Regions from separate parts of the Halobacillus litoralis genome, predicted to be linked through region 2. Evidence: a T-box and tRNA genes for the amino acid it is inferred to sense, from the RefSeq annotation. Region 2 holds a T-box; the other holds one or more tRNA genes.

Region 1 (9,534 bases), 1.3 Mb from region 2:
TTTCCCTTCGGGGACCAAGTGACAGGTGGTGCATGGTTGTCGTCAGCTCGTGTCGTGAGATGTTGGGTTAAGTCCCGCAACGAGCGCAACCCCTAATCTTAGTTGCCAGCATTTAGTTGGGCACTCTAAGGTGACTGCCGGTGACAAACCGGAGGAAGGCGGGGATGACGTCAAATCATCATGCCCCTTATGACCTGGGCTACACACGTGCTACAATGGATGGTACAAAGGGCAGCGAAGCCGCGAGGTGTAGCAAATCCCATAAAACCATTCTCAGTTCGGATTGCAGGCTGCAACTCGCCTGCATGAAGCCGGAATCGCTAGTAATCGCGGATCAGCATGCCGCGGTGAATACGTTCCCGGGCCTTGTACACACCGCCCGTCACACCACGAGAGTTGGCAACACCCGAAGTCGGTGAGGTAACCTTTTTGGAGCCAGCCGCCGAAGGTGGGGCCAATGATTGGGGTGAAGTCGTAACAAGGTAGCCGTATCGGAAGGTGCGGCTGGATCACCTCCTTTCTAAGGATATAACGGAAACGTACTGTGTTGGTTGTTCAGTTTTGAGAGATCAAACTATGAAAATATGATCTTCCTTTAATTGGATGGGCCTGTAGCTCAGTTGGTCAGAGCGCACGCCTGATAAGCGTGAGGTCGGTGGTTCAAGTCCACTCAGGCCCACCATTCAAAAAGGGGCCTTAGCTCAGCTGGGAGAGCGCCTGCTTTGCACGCAGGAGGTCAGCGGTTCGATCCCGCTAGGCTCCACCATTTAAATGTTACACCTAAACACAAGAATCTATTTTGTGTTTTATATTCAACCCTGAATAAGGGCGTGAACCTTGAAAACTGGATAAGGAATCATTGTTTCATCTAACGATGAGACAATTGATGACAAGACATCTAATTGAAATTGTAAACGTCTTTTCACGAAGATAGTTAAGTGAATAAGGGCGCACGGTGGATGCCTTGGTACTAGGAGCCGATGAAGGACGGGACTAACACCGATATGCTCCGGCGAGCCGTAAGTAGGCTTTGACCCGGAGATTTCCGAATGGGGAAACCCACTGTTCGTAATGGAACAGTATCCTATACTGAATACATAGGTATAGGCAGGCACACCCGGGGAACTGAAACATCTAAGTACCCGGAGGAAGAGAAAGCAAACGCGATTTCCCAAGTAGCGGCGAGCGAAACGGAATCAGCCCAAACCAGAAAGCTTGCTTTCTGGGGTTGTAGGACACTCCATTGGAGTTACCAAAGAGGAAGATAGGCGAATCGATCTGGAAAGGTCAGCCAGAGCAGGTAACAGCCCTGTAGTCGAAATCTTTCTCTCTCCGGAGTGGATCCTGAGTACGGCGGAACACGAGGAATTCCGTCGGAATCCGGGAGGACCATCTCCCAAGGCTAAATACTCCCTAGTGACCGATAGTGAACCAGTACCGTGAGGGAAAGGTGAAAAGCACCCCGGAAGGGGAGTGAAAGAGAACCTGAAACCGTGTGCCTACAAGTAGTCGGAGCCCGTTAATGGGTGACGGCGTGCCTTTTGTAGAATGAACCGGCGAGTTACGACCGTATGCGAGGTTAAGCAGCAGAAGCGGAGCCGCAGCGAAAGCGAGTCTGAATAGGGCGAGTGAGTATGCGGTCGTAGACCCGAAACCGTGTGATCTACCCATGTCCAGGTGAAGGTCAGGTAACACTGACTGGAGGCCCGAACCCACGTAAGTTGAAAATTACGGGGATGAGGTGTGGGTAGGGGTGAAATGCCAATCGAACACGGAGATAGCTGGTTCTCTCCGAAATAGCTTTAGGGCTAGCCTCAGAATAGAAAGTCATGGAGGTAGAGCACTGATTGGACGAGGGGCCCCTATCGGGTTACCGAATTCAGTCAAACCGAATGCCATAGACTTTGTTCTGGGAGTCAGACCGTGGGTGATAAGGTTCATGGTCGAGAGGGAAACAGCCCAGACCGCCAGCTAAGGTCCCAAAGTGTGTGTTAAGTGGAAAAGGATGTGGAGTTGCTTAGACAACTGGGATGTTGGCTTAGAAGCAGCCATCATTCAAAGAGTGCGTAATAGCTCACTGGTCGAGTGACTCTGCGCCGAAAATGTACCGGGGCTAAACACACCACCGAAGCTGCGGATTGATCTTATGATCAGTGGTAGGAGAGCGTTCTAAGGGCCGTGAAGTCAGACCGTAAGGACTGGTGGAGCGCTTAGAAGTGAGAATGCCGGTATGAGTAGCGAAAAAAGAGTGAGAATCTCTTTCACCGAATGCCTAAGGTTTCCTGAGGAAGGCTCGTCCTCTCAGGGTTAGTCGGGACCTAAGCCGAGGCCGAAAGGCGTAGGCGATGGACAACAGGTTGATATTCCTGTACCACCTCCTTTCCGTTTGAACGACGGGGGGACGCAGGAGGATAAGGAGAGCGCGCCACTGGATGTGCGCGTCCAAGCAGTGAGACGGTCGGATAGGCAAATCCGTCCGGCAACGTCAAGCTGTGATGGGGAGGGAAATATAGTACCGAAGCTCCTGAGTTCACACTGCCAAGAAAATCCTCTAGTGAGGAAAGAGGTGCCCGTACCGCAAACCGACACAGGTAGGCGAGGAGAGGATCCTAAGGTGAGCGGGAGAACTCTCGTTAAGGAACTCGGCAAAATGACCCCGTAACTTCGGGAGAAGGGGTGCTCCTCTGCCGAGGAGCCGCAGTGAAAAGGCCCAAGCGACTGTTTACCAAAAACACAGGTCTCTGCGAAGCCGTAAGGCGAAGTATAGGGGCTGACACCTGCCCGGTGCTGGAAGGTTAAGGGGATGCGTTAGCTTATGCGAAGCGTTGAACCGAAGCCCCAGTAAACGGCGGCCGTAACTATAACGGTCCTAAGGTAGCGAAATTCCTTGTCGGGTAAGTTCCGACCCGCACGAAAGGTGCAACGACTTGGGCACTGTCTCAACGAGAGACCCGGTGAAATTATACTATGTGTGAAGATGCACATTACCCGCGACAGGACGGAAAGACCCCGTGGAGCTTTACTGTAGCCTGATATTGAATGTTGGTACAGCTTGTACAGGATAGGTAGGAGCCTTGGAAGCCGGAGCGCTAGCTTCGGTGGAGGCGCTGGTGGGATACTACCCTGGCTGTACGGACATTCTAACCCAGGACCGTAATCCGGTCCGGAGACAGTGTCAGGTGGGCAGTTTGACTGGGGCGGTCGCCTCCCAAAAGGTAACGGAGGCGCCCAAAGGTTCCCTCAGAATGGTTGGAAATCATTCGCAGAGTGTAAAGGCACAAGGGAGCTTGACTGCGAGACCTACAAGTCGAGCAGGGACGAAAGTCGGGCTTAGTGATCCGGCGGTTCCGCATGGAAGGGCCGTCGCTCAACGGATAAAAGCTACCCCGGGGATAACAGGCTTATCTCCCCCAAGAGTCCACATCGACGGGGAGGTTTGGCACCTCGATGTCGGCTCATCGCATCCTGGGGCTGTAGTCGGTCCCAAGGGTTGGGCTGTTCGCCCATTAAAGCGGTACGCGAGCTGGGTTCAGAACGTCGTGAGACAGTTCGGTCCCTATCCGTCGTGGGCGTTGGAAATTTGAAAGGAGCTGTCCTTAGTACGAGAGGACCGGGATGGACACACCGCTGGTGTACCAGTTGTTCCGCCAGGAGCATCGCTGGGTAGCTACGTGTGGTCGGGATAAGTGCTGAAAGCATCTAAGCATGAAGCCCCCCTTGAGATGAGATTTCCCTTACCTATAAGGTAATAAGATCCCTCAGAGACGATGAGGTTGATAGGTCCGAGGTGGAAGCGTGGTGACACGTGGAGCTGACGGATACTAATGGATCGATGACTTATCTATCTGATTTCAATCATTCGTGAATGACAATTGCTTTTCAAACAAGATGTTTCCTTATCCAGTTTTGAGGGTTCACCTCAAACTTTATATTGATGTGGTGGTGAAGGCGAAGAGGTCACACCTGTTCCCATGCCGAACACAGCAGTTAAGCTCTTCAGCGCCGATGGTAGTCGGGTTTACCCCCGTGAGAGTAGGACGCCGCCACATTGATTCTCTTTCCTTATTAATGCTTTTGATGAATGAACATTATTCCAACGTAGCTCAGTGGTAGAGCAATCGGCTGTTAACCGATCGGTCGTAGGTTCGAATCCTACCGTTGGAGCCACTTGCTTCCATAGCTCAGTGGTAGAGCACTTCCATGGTAAGGAAGGGGTCGCCGGTTCAAATCCGGCTGGAAGCTCTGAGAAACTATCAAACACATGGCCCGTTGGTCAAGTGGTTAAGACACCGCCCTTTCACGGCGGTAACACGGGTTCGAATCCCGTACGGGTCACCACTTATCGGAGGATTAGCTCAGCTGGGAGAGCACTTGCCTTACAAGCAAGGGGTCGCAGGTTCGAACCCTGCATCCTCCACCATTAAATTCATAAGCCGGCCTAGCTCAACTGGCAGAGCAACTGATTTGTAATCAGTAGGTTGGGGGTTCAAGTCCTCTGGCCGGCACCACTTATTTAGTCAAAGTGGAGGGATAGCGAAGTTGGCCAAACGCGGCGGACTGTAAATCCGCTCCCATCGGGTTCGTAGGTTCGAGTCCTACTCCCTCCACCATTTTTTCATTGACGATAACGGCTGACATTCATGATCAGCTATTTTTTATGAAAATAAACATTCCTTGTATAATGATCTTTTGATGGTCAATACTATTTTTGTAACTGTTGGGCCATAGCCAAGCGGTAAGGCAACGGTTTTTGGTACCGTCATGCGCTGGTTCGAATCCAGCTGGCCCAGCCATTTTTTTAAGATGTTATACTGGAAGTCATTTTATTATGAGCCATTAGCTCAGCTGGTAGAGCATCTGACTTTTAATCAGAGGGTCGAAGGTTCGAATCCTTCATGGCTCATCTTTCAATTTTATATGCGGGAGTAGTTCAGTGGTAGAACACCACCTTGCCAAGGTGGGGGTCGCGGGTTCGAATCCCGTCTCCCGCTCCATACGGGGCCTTAGCTCAGCTGGGAGAGCGCCTGCTTTGCACGCAGGAGGTCAGCGGTTCGATCCCGCTAGGCTCCACTCTTTGAACCTGACATCAATCGTTGATGTCAGGTTTTTTATTTTTCCTTTTTTCCTTCCTCTGTTTCATTCGGGTCCGTCTGTTATGCGTATAGGTTCGATACTCTTTTCTATCGGTAATTATAAAAAAGTTTAGTACCTCGCCATCCAATCCAACCCATAATATGGTAAATGGGTCGAAACCTTGTAAACATGCATGATTACATACGTTTTCATACTGGTTTTCGTATATATATGCACAAACATGTCCAGTTGAGTCATAACGGGAAAAACGGATACAATTATAGTAGAGAAAAAAGGAGGAACTTTAATGAATAAACAGCTTTCAGTTATCGGTGTACCTATGGACCTTGGACAGATGCGTCGAGGCGTGGATATGGGACCAAGTGCTATTCGTTATGCAGGTATGGTTGAACGTCTAGAGCAATTGAAATATAACATTGAAGATCTAGGGGACATTGAGATTCCTCGCCCAAAACATAATACAGATGAAAAACAGGATAATTTACGTAACTTGAATGAAATTGCCGAAGGAAGCCGTCGTCTTGCAAAAGCGGTAGATGAGGTAGTAGAAAATAAACGTTTCCCACTTGTACTTGGGGGAGATCATAGTATAGCTATGGGGACTCTTGCAGGAGTTGCGAAACATTATGAAAATCTTGGAGTCATCTGGTATGATGCTCACGGCGATTTAAACACAGGCGACAGCTCGCCTTCTGGTAACATTCATGGGATGCCATTAGCTGTAAGCTTAGGGATCGGCCACGAAAAATTGACGAGTATCCATGATTATGAACCGAAGATTAAACCAGAAAATATAGTGATTATCGGAGCACGTTCTCTCGATGAAGGAGAACGAGTGCTTATTGAAGAGAAGGGCATTAAAGTCTATACGATGCATGAAGTGGATCGTATGGGGATGACCCAAGTGATGGAAGAAACAGTGGATTATTTGAAAGATCGTACCGATGGGGTTCATTTAAGCCTGGACCTTGATGGACTGGACCCTAACGAAGCTCCTGGCGTGGGAACACCGGTAATGGGTGGATTAAGCTACCGTGAGAGTCACCTAGCTATGGAAATGCTTCATCAGTCAGGGATGATCACATCCGCGGAATTTGTAGAAGTGAATCCGATTCTCGATGAAAAAAATAAAACCGCTAGCGTAGCGGTAGGTTTAATGGGTTCTCTATTTGGTGAGAGCTTGAAATAAATAAACGATCCCTAGCAGTAACCCGCTCTTTGCAAGGTGGGTTGCTGTTTTTTATAGGTTGCTTCATCGTATTCATTTAACAGGTTATCTAATTTCACACTCACTTGTACGACTTCCGGCGAGCTCAACTTATGGAGGCTGGCTAAGCGAATCATTTCCATACGACAAGCTTCGATTTCTTTCTTCAAAGCGGACTCTCGCTGCATATTAAATTTCCTCCTAAGAAATTTTTTACATTTACAGCTTTATAACCGATACTAAAAAAAAGTTAAACTTATATTAGCTAAAAAAATATTAAATTTATGAAACTTTGTGGCGAGGTCATCCGTAAAGGTTATCGACCGCACGTATAGCGGAGGTATTAGAAGATGGAAACCATGATTAAGCAAAAAATAAAAGAAGTGAAAAAAGGCAATCAATCCGCTTTCGAAGACATTGTATCTTTTTACCAGAATAAAGTTTTTCATATTTGTCTGCGAATGGTTGGGAACTCGTATGAAGCTGAAGACCTGGCCCAGGAAGCCTTTATTAGAGCCTACACGAATCTTCATACGTTTGATGAGAAACGGAAATTCTCCACTTGGTTGTATAGAATAGCAACGAATCTGTCGATTGACCGTATCCGTAAAAAAAAGCCGGACTATCATCTGGATGCAGAAGTGAAGGGGACGGAAGGGTTAGATATGTATTCGCAATTAGCTGCCGACCAAGCTCTACCTGAAGAAGAAGTGGAAAGCCTTGAATTACAGTCTTATATCCACAAAGAAATATTAGCGCTTCCTCCTAAATATCGTAGTGTCATTGTGCTTCGTTATTTAGATGAGCTTGCTCTTCAAGAGATTGCGGAGGTGCTTGATATTCCAGTAGGGACAGTTAAGACGAGGGTCCACCGAGGTAGAGAGGCTTTACGTAAGAGGCTTCGACATGTGTGAAGGAGTTGAGAGGGAATGAATTGCAAGAGAGAAGCCATTGAACTTATGCATAAGTATCTGGATGGTGAATTAAATAAAGAAGAAGAGAGACGATTGAGAGATCATTTACAAGGCTGCCAAAGCTGCCAACATCACTTTCATGAGTTAAAGAGAACGACCACTCTGATCAAGAACACCACACCTGTTTCTGCGCCGCCACGTTTTACTGCGAATGTGATGGCGAATTTGCCGAAAGAGAAGAAACGGAAGAACTACATTCGTAAGTTCCAGCGGCACCCTTTGCTTACAGCTGCTGCTGTCTTTTTTATATTGATGTTCGGTGGCATATTTACCGAATGGAATCAGGACCAGCAAGTGACGGTATCTAAGCAGGAGAATCTGGAAATACGTGATCATACGGTCATTGTACCGGAAGGCGTTACGGTTGAAGGGGATTTAGTTGTTAGAAATGGAGACTTGCGGATCGACGGAAAAGTCGATGGGGACATTACCCTGATCAATGGAGACATTCTTAACACCCCATCCGGACAAGGAGGAAAAAATGATGAACTTGACCGGAACAATCTCAGAGCCTATTCAGGGGAATTGACCGAAGTGAACCAGGTTTACGAATGGGTCTGGTATCATACGAAGAAAACTTTCAAGGCGATTTTCTCATTTGAGTCGGATTAAATAAAGCAAGGAGGCCAACGCTTCCTTGCTTTATTTTATTGAACAGAAAGGAGCATAAGTTTCCCTGAAACAACCAAAATGGTACAGAACCGTATAGGTCTGTCGTCAGGACGGTATGTTCTCCATATATACGGGAAAGGTTATGTGATATAATGGTAAATGTGAATTTTTAAGTTTTATTATATCTAAAAGGAAGTGTAGGCATGCTTGATGGGGGATTGGATGTTTTAGATTATTTTTTGATTACTGTGGATATCGCCCTTGTCTGGTTTGTTGTATATAAATTAATCATGCTGATCCAGGGAACGAAGGCCGTTCAGCTATTAAAAGGTATTTTCGTTATTCTGGGTATATGGTTGTTGAGTAATTTATTTGGACTGACCACATTAAGGTGGCTGATGTCACAAGCGATTACGTGGGGTTTCCTCGCGATTATCATTTTGTTCCAGCCTGAACTCAGAAGAGCTTTAGAACAACTTGGACGGGGAAGTTTCTTCAGCAGGAACACTTCAGAAGAAGAAGACACCGAGAAAACCTTACAGGCCATCATTAAGTCCTGTAACTATATGGCCAAACGCCGAATTGGTGCATTGATTACGATTGAACGTGACACAGGTATGGGGGATTACGTAGAAACAGGCATCCGTGTCGGTGGGCACTTGTCGAGCGAATTGCTTACGAATATCTTCATACCGAACACTCCTCTCCACGATGGAGCGGTCATACTTAAAAATGATGAAATTGTCGCTGCGGCCTGTTATCTCCCACTTTCAGAGAGTCCTTTTATTTCGAAGGAACTTGGGACGAGGCACAGAGCGGCTATGGGGATCAGTGAGGTGACAGATGCTTTAACGATCGTCGTTTCTGAAGAGACAGGTGCTATTTCCTGTACGAAGAACGGAGAATTGCATCGCGACCTTGATCAAGTGAAACTGGAAGAGATTTTACGTACAGAATTAGATTACTCCGCCCCTGCGGTGAAAAGTTGGAACTGGAGGGGGAAGAAGAATGGATAATTGGTTCAAAAGTGTATGGTTTATAAGAATTATATCCCTTATGCTTGCTGGTCTTCTTTGGGTGACGGTGAATGTGGATAACAATATGGACTCTGATTCTTTGTTCTTTAACCAGTCATCCTCTGACATGGAAGTGATGGAAAACATTCCGTTGGAAATCAGGTTTGATAGTGAAGAATATGTGGTCAGTGGAATCCCTCAGGAAGTCTCTGTCTCTGTGGAGGGGCCGACCTCTGCTGTTGCTCCTGTTTCCAGACAGAAGAATTTTACGGTTTTTGTAGATTTGAATGGACTTGGTCCGGGTACACATGAGGTGTCCTTACAGCACTCAGGGATATCCAACCAGCTTGCAGTCACACTCAATCCAAAAATCATTGAAGTGACGATTGAGGAAAAAGTAACCGAAGATTATGAAGTGAACATTGATTATATCAACCAAGGAAACCTGGATAGTGCGCTTGAGCTTGGTGAACCAGAAGTGGATCCTTCAGAAGTTGCCATTACGGGAGCTTCATCGGTCATTGAGCGTGTAGCCTCTGTGAAAGCGATCATTGATGTCGGAGGGGCTACAGAGTCGATTGAAACGCAGGAAGCTCCTGTGAAGGTTTATGATAATCAGGGGAATGAGTTG
Region 2 (9,534 bases):
TCATCTGATCCATCATCTGATCCAGAATCATTTCCTCCTGAACCATCGTCAGATCCTTCTCCGGAGCCGGAACCAGAACCATCTCCTCCAGTTCCACCTTCAGAACCATCTCCTCCAGAGTCCTCTCCAGAGTCCTCTCCGGAGTCATCACCTTCGGATCCACTGTCACCAGAATCATTGTTTCCTGATCCATCACCATCGTTTGACTCTCCACCACCTGAATTTCCTTCACCATCTCCAGAATCATTTCCGTTTGAACCGTTGGAGTTACCGTCCCCTTCATTGGAAGATCCGTTATTGGAAGAGTCATTCCCTGAGTTGGAATTTCCTCCAGAATCATTAGAAGAGGTGTCTTCCTCCTCTGACGGTTCTGGTGCGCCTGGGTTCCCTACGGTCGTCGTTCCGGATAATCCTGAAGATTGACCGAAGTAATCGACGGCTCTTACAGCATAAATTCCGCTTCCTCCTGAGAACCCGAGGGAGTTGTCGACCGTACTTCCAATTTGAGTGAATGATCCTCCTGGTGTAGAAGCGCGGTAGACGCGGTATCCGACAACATCGCTACTGGATGATGGTGTCCAGGAAAGAGCCGATCCACTAGCACTCACAGACCTGGTGCGGCTGGTGCTTGTCCATCATTATCAATGGATGAAGCTGTGGAGCCGATACTTTCTGTGGAAGGGAGAGCCACATTAGACCATGCACCTGAATTCGGCAAGAGTTCTCTCAATACTTCAGAACTTGTGTATCCATTTTCTTCTAAGAATTCAGGGCTGAGTGTAACTCCGCCACCATCGATAATAAATTCACCAGGTGTATTTGGACCTGCTACGACCAGTTGATCTTTGACACGTACAAAATCACCGCTAATTAAACTGTCATCTACTTTAGTTGGAGCATAATCGGCGTCGTATAGATCGCTCTTGGCAAGACCGACAGAAGAACATAGATCAGATGCCAGCAATCCTGATGTTGCACAATAAGACCGTGTAACTAAACCACCTGGGCTTTGAAAGTCGTTCTCTGGAATCATCAACTCTGGTCGGAGTTCAGACACGGCATTGACAACGTCCGCCCATAAGCCCTGCGTACGCGAGTTGTAGTTCAAGTGCTGCATGTTTCCTTCCGCAAAACCTGTCCACATGCCTACTGTAACATTAGGGTTCGTAGCTACAAACCAGGAGTCTCGGGTTGATTGTGATGTCCCGGTTTTTCCAGCCCAGTCGACGCCGCGATTGTACAGTAACCCGCGGACTCTTGAACCAGTTCCGTATTCCAAAACATCCCGCATGACATCAATAGTAAGGTAAGCTGCCTGTGGACTGTACACTTCTGTTTCTTCCACTTCATGTTCGTAGATGGTTTCTCCATCTTTTGTTTCGATTTTTTCAATCATGTATGCATCCACGAATTTACCCTTATTCCCAAATGTAGCATAAGCGTTTACGTTGTTTTCAACTGTAATTCCGTACCTAAGCCCACCAAGTGCCATTGACTCATTCGTGTAGTCATCTTTAACTAAGTTCTCTTCCATTCCCATTTTAACTAAATAGTTTTCTACAGGCTTTTGAGATTGAATTTTTTTGTATTGTTTTACTGCAGGCACGTTATAAGATTTGGCAAGGGCATAACGTGCAGAAACAAACCCTCTATGGTTTCTCGAGAAGTTACGAACTTCCTTCCCGCTATTATAGTAAAACGGAACATCTGCAATCACAGAACCAGGTTGAGCTGCTCCCATATCAAAACTAGGTCCATATACTAGTAGCGGCTTCATAGTACTACCGTTTGAACGGCGGGCCTGTGTTGCGTGGTTGAGATTTTCTTCTTCAAAATCATAACCCCCGATGAAACCATAAATCTTGCCTGTAGAGTTTTCAATAATCATACTTCCCAGCTGGAGAGGTGAGTCAACCTTTACCTCCTGGCCTTCACTGTTCAATGCCGTTTCTTTACCCCAAGGCCAGTTCCCTTCCGTATAGGAATCTCTTACTTTCTGCATAGCATCATAGACTTCTTTGTCTAGTGTGGTATGAATCTGGTATCCCCCGGCAGAAAGTTCACTCTCTGCCATCGTCTCATATTCCTCACTTAACTCTTCGTCTTCTGCAAGGTCTTTTTCGGTATGACCGTTTTCTTTCATTAAGTAATCTTTAATGAATGCTTTCGCTCTACCTTGGACTTCCTGGTTAATAGCAGGATATGTCCCTAAAACCGTAGCTTTTGGATCTGTTAACGTTTCTTCATTAATCTGGAACTTCATCGCTTCATCATACTCTGCCTGGGTGATGTACCCAGCCTCATGCATACGTTCCAGAACTTCGTGCATACGGTCGATTCCCGCTTCTAAGTTTTCTGGTTCTTTAATCGTTCCATCATTATAAAAAGGAGTATATCCGAACGGGGATTGAGGTAATCCTGCAATAAAAGCGGATTGAGCCAATGTTAAGTCTTTGGCATCCACACCAAAAATACCTTGGGCGGCTGTTTGTACGCCTGCCACATTTTGACCATTCGCATTTCTGCCAAAAGGTACGATGTTTAAATAGGCTTCCAAAATCTCATCTTTATCAAGGAATCGTTCAATTCTCAGTGCCAGCAGCATTTCTTTGGCTTTACGTTCAAATGATACTTCGTTCGTCAGGATTTGGTTTTTGACCAGCTGTTGGGTCAAGGTACTTCCACCTGTCTTGACGGAGGAGTTGGTTACTTCCTGAACAACAGCCCGCATAACCGCTTTCGGAACCACACCTTTGTGTTCCCCGAAATATTCATCTTCTGTCGCAATTACAGCATTTCTCAAATGTTCATTAATCTGCTCTAATTGGACTTCTTCACGATAGAGATCCGATCTGACATCTCCAATCTCTGTTTTTTCATCGTTGAAGAACATGGTCGAGGTTTCTGAATAGTTATAAATCGTTTCTTTCATCTGCTCTTCACTTCTGACTTCTTCATCTTTCACAAGAGAAGCGAAATAGCCGGCGCCTACACCACCTGCGAAGAATAACCCGATAACACCGATGATGATAAAAAATAAGATGACGTTCCATACGACATCATAGGTGATCCGGCCATTTTTCTGGATGGTGCCACTCTGCCATAAAGAGCGTATATCCAGCTTCTTTCGCCCGTTTTCCGGTTTATTAGACATGATAATACCTCCTAAAAAATCCACCAATATTATAACACACCCAGGGGAGATAGGATATAATTCTACCCCTGGTTTATTGCTTTTTGGATTATGTTGTGATAAATATATACGTAGATGAATATATGTGCGTTGAAGGACTGGAGTAAAAAACAATTCCCTGTCTCAGAGAATCGGCGGCGGGTGAGAGCCGGTACACAATTGTTTTTGAATTACGACCTCCTGGAGCATTCTTCTGGTATGAATCAGAAGACGGTGAAATGCCGTTATCGATCGGAGTGGCACATGATACGTATGTGCAACAAGGGTGGTACCGCGAGACCTCGTCCCTTTATACAAGGGGATGAGGTCTTTTTTGTTTTCAGAAAATTCATCTCTTAGACCTTAGCACAAGTCTACTTATAACAGATTGAGGAGTGATCCAATGGATATTTTGAAGGACTTGCAACAACGTGGTTTAATCAACCAGATGACAGACGAAGAAGGATTGAAAAAGCACCTTGAAACAGAACAGGTAACGTTATACTGTGGCTTTGATCCGACAGCGGATAGTCTGCATATTGGACATCTGCTTCCAGTTCTCATGTTGAAAAGGTTCCAACAAGCAGGGCATCGTCCGATTGCCCTTGTTGGCGGCGGTACAGGCATGATCGGGGACCCGAGTGGCCGCTCAAGTGAAAGGCAGCTGAACAGTGCAGAGGTCGTTCAAGGGTACAGTGAGAGTATCAAAGAACAATTAGCGAGAATCCTTAATTTTGATGAAGGTGAAAATGCAGCGGTTGCGCGAAATAACCATGAGTGGTTATCTCAAATGACCATCATTGATTTCCTTCGGGATACAGGAAAACATTTTGGCATCAACTATATGTTGGCGAAAGATTCTGTAGAGTCCCGCATTGAGCAGGGAATCAGCTATACAGAATTCTCATACATGATCCTGCAGTCTCTTGACTTCCAACAGTTGTATCAAAAAGAAAATTGCACGCTTCAAATCGGTGGAAGCGATCAGTGGGGGAACATTACAGCCGGTCTTGAACTGCTGAGACGATCTGCAGCTGGAGAAGAAGAAGTGGAAGCCTATGGTTTGACTGTTCCATTAATTACGAAAGCCGATGGATCAAAGTTCGGGAAGACAGCTGGCGGTGCAATCTGGCTTGATCCTGAGAAAACGTCCCCTTACGAATTCTATCAATTCTGGATCAACGCAGATGATCGTGATGTCATCCGCTTCCTGAAGTATTTCACGTTCTTGAGCTTAGATGAAATTTCTGAACTTGAAAAAGAAGTAGAAGCTCAACCGGAAAAACGTGTGGCTCAACGTCGTCTAGCTGAAGAAATGACAAAGCTCGTCCATGATGAGGAAGCTTTGAAACAGGCGGAGCGCATTTCTGCTGCTTTATTCAGTGGAGATATCAAGGCTTTATCGGGTGCAGAAATTGAGCAAGGGTTTAAAGATGTTCCGACTTACCATTCCGAAGAAAAAGAACCACAGCTGCTGGAACTACTTGTGAACGCAGGCATTTCCTCTTCTAAGCGTCAAGCGCGGGAGGATATCGGCAATGGTGCTGTTTATATTAACGGAGAACGTAATCAGGATCTGAAACACACGATCAGTGAGGAAGATCGTATTGAGGATCGCTTTACCATTATTCGTCGCGGGAAGAAAAAGTACTTTTTAATTAAATTCCAATAAAAAATAAAGAGGCAGGCCGTTGAGGCCTGCCTCTTTATTTTTGAGCACTTATGAAAAGGGAAGGAGTGTACTTCCTTTTCTGTATAATGTTAAGACATAAAAAAGCACCTTTGAAATGTAATTCACATTCCAAAGGTGCTTTGTCGCCATTCTGCAAAAGCAGAAATTAACGAGAGTAGAATTCAACGATAAGAGCTTCGTTGATTTCAGAAGGAAGCTCAGAACGCTCAGGGAAACGAGTGTACGTTCCTTCACGCTTGTCTTCGTCGAAAGTAAGATATTCTGGTACGAAGTTGTTTACTTCGATCGCTTCTTCTACGACGTTAAGCTTTTGAGATTTTTCGCGAAGGCTGATCATTTGACCAGGAGCTACGCGGTAAGATGGGATATCAACGCGACCGCCATCTACTGTAACGTGACCGTGAGTAACTAGCTGACGAGCTTGGTTGCGCGTACGAGCTAGACCTAGACGGTAAACGATATTATCCAAACGGGATTCAAGAAGGATCATGAAGTTTTCACCGTGGATCCCTTTCATGTTACCCGCTTCTTCAAACAAGCGACGGAATTGACGCTCAGTCAAACCGTACATGAAACGAAGCTTCTGCTTCTCTTGTAGTTGAAGACCGAATTCGGATAGTTTTTTACGTTGGTTTGGACCGTGTTGTCCAGGAGCGTAAGGGCGCTTTTCAAGCTCCTTACCAGTTCCGCTTAAAGAAATACCATAACGACGTGATTTTTTCCAGGTTGGACCTGTATAACGTGCCATAGGAATTTCCTCCTTTTTATTTTATTTTGCATAAAATAAAAACAGTGTGTCCCTTCGGTCATTGCTCATTATGTTTTCATGCACCTTCGCCCCAGCAGCAGAGAGTTACACGATGCACCTCAAAGAGAGGAACAAAATGATGACAATGGTGGTTCACATAGGCTGCCATTTATTTTACACAACGAATATTGTAATCTTATTAGAGATGGAAGTCAAGGGGGTGATCTGAAAAATATAGATATGTATGGGTAAGAGGAAAATGGAATACTTGATCAACATTCTATATATATACATTTAGGGCAGAAACTTCAGCTGGTAATGAGGGAAAGCGATCTCTGAATCATCTTAAGTACAATTTTCCTGTAACCTTATATCCCTGGAAATTCCGCATGCTCTACACGATTGTACCAAAGGGTTGTCCGCATTAGAAAAAAAGGACCAAGTCTTATAAGGGTAAGGTTCAATGTTGGATGATTCCGAACATACAGAAATAGAGTGCTATAATATTGAACATACAGTTAATAATGATATATTTTTACATATTCATGGTCGTATTTGTGATTAAAGTAATGGTACAATATACTCAAATCATTTGTTAGGGAAGATAGGTGAGTCGAATGATTGTCCAATCCCTCATGAAAAAGAGAGTAGAAAAACTACAAAGTCTTTTGTTCCAATATCTTATTTCAGAATCACCCTATACGTATGAACAGTTTGTTGTCAACCTGACTGATGAAATAAAAGAATTTTCAAAAGCCTCTTTTTGTGCCATTTATTTGCTGGATGAGTGGAAAGGTCGGTTTCAAATTCATTCAAAGGATGCGGCTGTGAAAGAATCATTGAGAAGCCACTTTTCTTTGGATGATCTATATGACGAAACAACAAGTCAATCAAATGTGTCACACATCATCGATGCAACATCAACTGTCTCCTCATTAAGAGTTACTTCCCTACACTCCGGGGAAACCGTCTTTGGATATCTAGTTTTGAAGGGGAAGTCTGCCGTCGATATGGAGGAGAAGTTACTACGTGCGATTAGTTCAGAGGTTACGAAGTGTATAAAAAAGTTCGAAGGTTTTTACGCATCCATGGAGGAAGAGAAAAAGTACGAGTTATTATACAAAGTAACTTCTCACTTTCATTCCTCTATTGATACGGATGGAGTGTTAAAAGAAATCATAGACACCTTAAGAAAAACCTATCCAGATTTTCAATACTATTTATTGTTGTCGAATGATTATACAAAAGATAACGATCTTCCTGTCCGCGAGCTCACTTACGACATGGATCTTGAGTCAAGTGCAAGTACACAGGCTTATTTAACCGGAGAAGTACAAATGGAAGATCACCTGGTAGAAAAACGCTCCATTCTGTATGCTCCTCTTAAAGGGAAACAAGGCATCTATGGAGTATTGCAGGTTGTAACACCAGGGTATTTATATTTTCCCAAAAAAGATGTTGAATTTTTCATTTTCATAGCAAACACAGCAGGGAAAGCTCTTGAAAATGCCCAGCTTTATCAGCAATCAAGAAAGTTAAACAGTGATCTGCAATTAATTAATTCCACCTCGCAAAAACTTAACTCCAATATGCGATTAACAGAAAAGATCCGTTACATGGCGCATAAAATTCAACAGTCTTTTCACGCAGATGAAGTCGGTTTTGTTACGTATGAAGAACTTTCAAGTCACACGGTTCTTGAGGGAAGTACAGAATACTTTGCTTCATCCGACTCAAGCACACTGGTGCAATATGTAAAAAGAACCATATCCCATCAAGAGGTCCCGCTTTTTATAAGTGACCTGGAGGCGAAGCCGTTTGAACATGTCCTGCCATACCGTTCTCTGATGGCCGTGCCGATGAAAGATCACGAACATATCAGTGGTCTTGCCATTGTCCTCCATAAAGATCCGTATTTTTTTACATTTGAGTCATTTAAACTTCTGCAATCGCTTGTCGCCCATTCTACACTGGCATTTGCGAATTCAATCCTGAGAGAAGAGTTGGAGAAGGCGGTCATCACTGATTATCTAACAAAACTTCATTCCAGGGTTCATCTGGACCAGTGTGTGGAACACCATGTTAAGCATGATGAGATCGGTAGTTTGATTTTGTTTGATATTGATAATTTTAAAAACATCAATGACACTTATGGGCATCAGGTTGGTGATGAAGTCATTTGCCAGGTAGCTGATATCATTAAATCCGTCATTGGAGGTCAAGGCCTTTCCGCACGATGGGGAGGAGAAGAACTCGCGGTCTACCTTCCTATGGTTCCATCTGAAAAAGCACATGATTTAACGGAAACGATCCGTGAAAAGATAGCGATGTCAACTTCCCCTGCTGTAACGGTTTCCTGTGGAATTGCTCCTTGGAAGGCCGAATGGCTCAGGCCGGACCGCAAGCAAATTGTACAACAGGCGGATCAAGCCTTATATAAAGCTAAAAGTTCGGGAAGAAATCGAATTGTAACCGCTCATCCAATTAAAGAGAGAAGCTAAAAAGAAGCCGCTGGAGTAAAAAACACCCAGCGGCTTCTTTTTAAATATGTTCTTGCAAAGTTTGTACGAATTCGACTAGTTTCTCCTCATCCACTTCATCAAATCTTCCTTTAGAAGGGCTGTCGATGTCAAGGACACCAAAAATTTCACCATTCTTTACTATGGGTACAACAATTTCAGATTGACTGGCGGCATCACAAGCAATATGCCCCGGAAACGCATGGACGTCTTCAATGCGCTGAACTTCATTATCGGCAACGGCTGTACCACAAACCCCTTTGCCTGATGGGATCCGGACACAAGCAGGAAGGCCTTGGAAAGGACCAAGGACAAGCTGGCTTTCTTTCCACAAATAGAAGCCGACCCAATTGACATCCTCTAAGAACTGGTTGAGAAGAGAGGAAGCATTGGACAAGTTTGCGATTTGATCTGGTTCGTCCTCGATGAGAGCTTTTAATTGTTTAATGACCAGATCGTATTTTTCTTTTTTTGTACCTGTATAAGAAGTTGTTTGAAACATCGTTATACCTCCTGAACTTATAATATTCGACAAAAACAGAAATTTCTGTCGGTATTTGATGGACGATTGCAAGCAGGAAATCCACCAATCATGGAGAATCTTTTCCTGAGGGGGAAAAATAATGAGCCGATTAAACGTAACGCGTGACAAAGTGTTAGATGTAGCCTGCCGCCTTTTTTACAGCCAGGGTTTCAATGGAACATCTGTCCGAGATATCGCAAAGGCAGCTAATGTCAATGTCTCGTTGATCCATTACTACTTTAAGAGCAAGCAAGGCCTTTTTGAATCGCTCGCTGTCAGCTATTTTGAGCCTTATCTTGAAATGCTGGAAAACGAGCAACCCTCAGAAGGTGAATATCGTCTAAATGAATTAGTGAAAAAAATTCTACATTATAAACAGTCGAATTATCAACTATCTTGTTTGTTAAATAGGGAGCTGACGTTGAACACAACGTTTGCAAGAGAAATGCTCGTCACTTACTTAGCGAAAGAGAATCACTTACTTACCCAAATCCTTTTCCATAAAAACTCCCATATTGAAGTCACGTTCAAAGAAAAATTATGCTTATTACAATTAAAAGGACTTTTAAATGCTCCGTTCATGATGCCGCATGAATTTAAAGATCCATTTATTACAGATGCTTCCCTCAATCACTTTGTAGAAATATATAGCGGACTAATGAACGATCATCGTTCCGTTCAGGAGCTTGCTAAAGCTTGAGAATCCGGTGGTCGATTGAGCTGTATCCTTGACCTAGGCCTGATGCTGTATGAGCGTCAGAACCATATATTAAAGGAATGCCCATGGAAGAGGCTTGTCTTGCCATTTGTAATGGCGGATAAGTCTCTTTGCAGTGCTCTTTCACTGTCCCTGCCCCGTTATAATCAAGGGTATAGCCG

Evidence for each region. The T-box of region 2 lies ahead of tyrS (tyrosine--tRNA ligase). A T-box ahead of a tRNA ligase gene usually reads a tRNA of that ligase, here a tRNA-Tyr.
Region 1: it has a tRNA-Tyr gene. The T-box ahead of tyrS (tyrosine--tRNA ligase) is inferred to sense a tRNA for this amino acid. The anticodon was not compared.

The regions. Positions count from the first base shown of each region.
Region 1 is NZ_CP129016.1:726,278-735,811, reverse strand. Features, by position in the region: rRNA gene LC065_RS03865 (16S ribosomal RNA) at 1-520, shown strand, start outside; tRNA gene LC065_RS03860 (tRNA-Ile) at 606-682, shown strand; tRNA gene LC065_RS03855 (tRNA-Ala) at 691-766, shown strand; rRNA gene LC065_RS03850 (23S ribosomal RNA) at 933-3,845, shown strand; rRNA gene rrf (5S ribosomal RNA) at 3,936-4,049, shown strand; tRNA gene LC065_RS03840 (tRNA-Asn) at 4,093-4,167, shown strand; tRNA gene LC065_RS03835 (tRNA-Thr) at 4,171-4,242, shown strand; tRNA gene LC065_RS03830 (tRNA-Glu) at 4,264-4,338, shown strand; tRNA gene LC065_RS03825 (tRNA-Val) at 4,345-4,420, shown strand; tRNA gene LC065_RS03820 (tRNA-Thr) at 4,433-4,508, shown strand; tRNA gene LC065_RS03815 (tRNA-Tyr) at 4,525-4,610, shown strand; tRNA gene LC065_RS03810 (tRNA-Gln) at 4,719-4,793, shown strand; tRNA gene LC065_RS03805 (tRNA-Lys) at 4,831-4,903, shown strand; tRNA gene LC065_RS03800 (tRNA-Gly) at 4,920-4,994, shown strand; tRNA gene LC065_RS03795 (tRNA-Ala) at 4,998-5,070, shown strand; gene rocF (arginase) at 5,381-6,283, shown strand; gene LC065_RS03785 (aspartyl-phosphate phosphatase Spo0E family protein) at 6,295-6,489, opposite strand; gene sigW (RNA polymerase sigma factor SigW) at 6,652-7,215, shown strand; gene LC065_RS03775 (zf-HC2 domain-containing protein) at 7,231-7,887, shown strand; gene cdaA (diadenylate cyclase CdaA) at 8,091-8,903, shown strand; gene LC065_RS03765 (CdaR family protein) at 8,896-9,534, shown strand, end outside.
Region 2 is NZ_CP129016.1:2,035,577-2,045,110, forward strand. Features, by position in the region: gene LC065_RS10240 (hypothetical protein) at 1-608, opposite strand, end outside; gene LC065_RS10245 (transglycosylase domain-containing protein) at 605-3,154, opposite strand; T-box leader at 3,275-3,485, shown strand; gene tyrS (tyrosine--tRNA ligase) at 3,576-4,844, shown strand; gene rpsD (30S ribosomal protein S4) at 5,011-5,613, opposite strand; gene LC065_RS10260 (sensor domain-containing diguanylate cyclase) at 6,231-8,114, shown strand; gene LC065_RS10265 (GAF domain-containing protein) at 8,155-8,634, opposite strand; gene refZ (forespore capture DNA-binding protein RefZ) at 8,756-9,355, shown strand; gene hisJ (histidinol-phosphatase HisJ) at 9,345-9,534, opposite strand, start outside.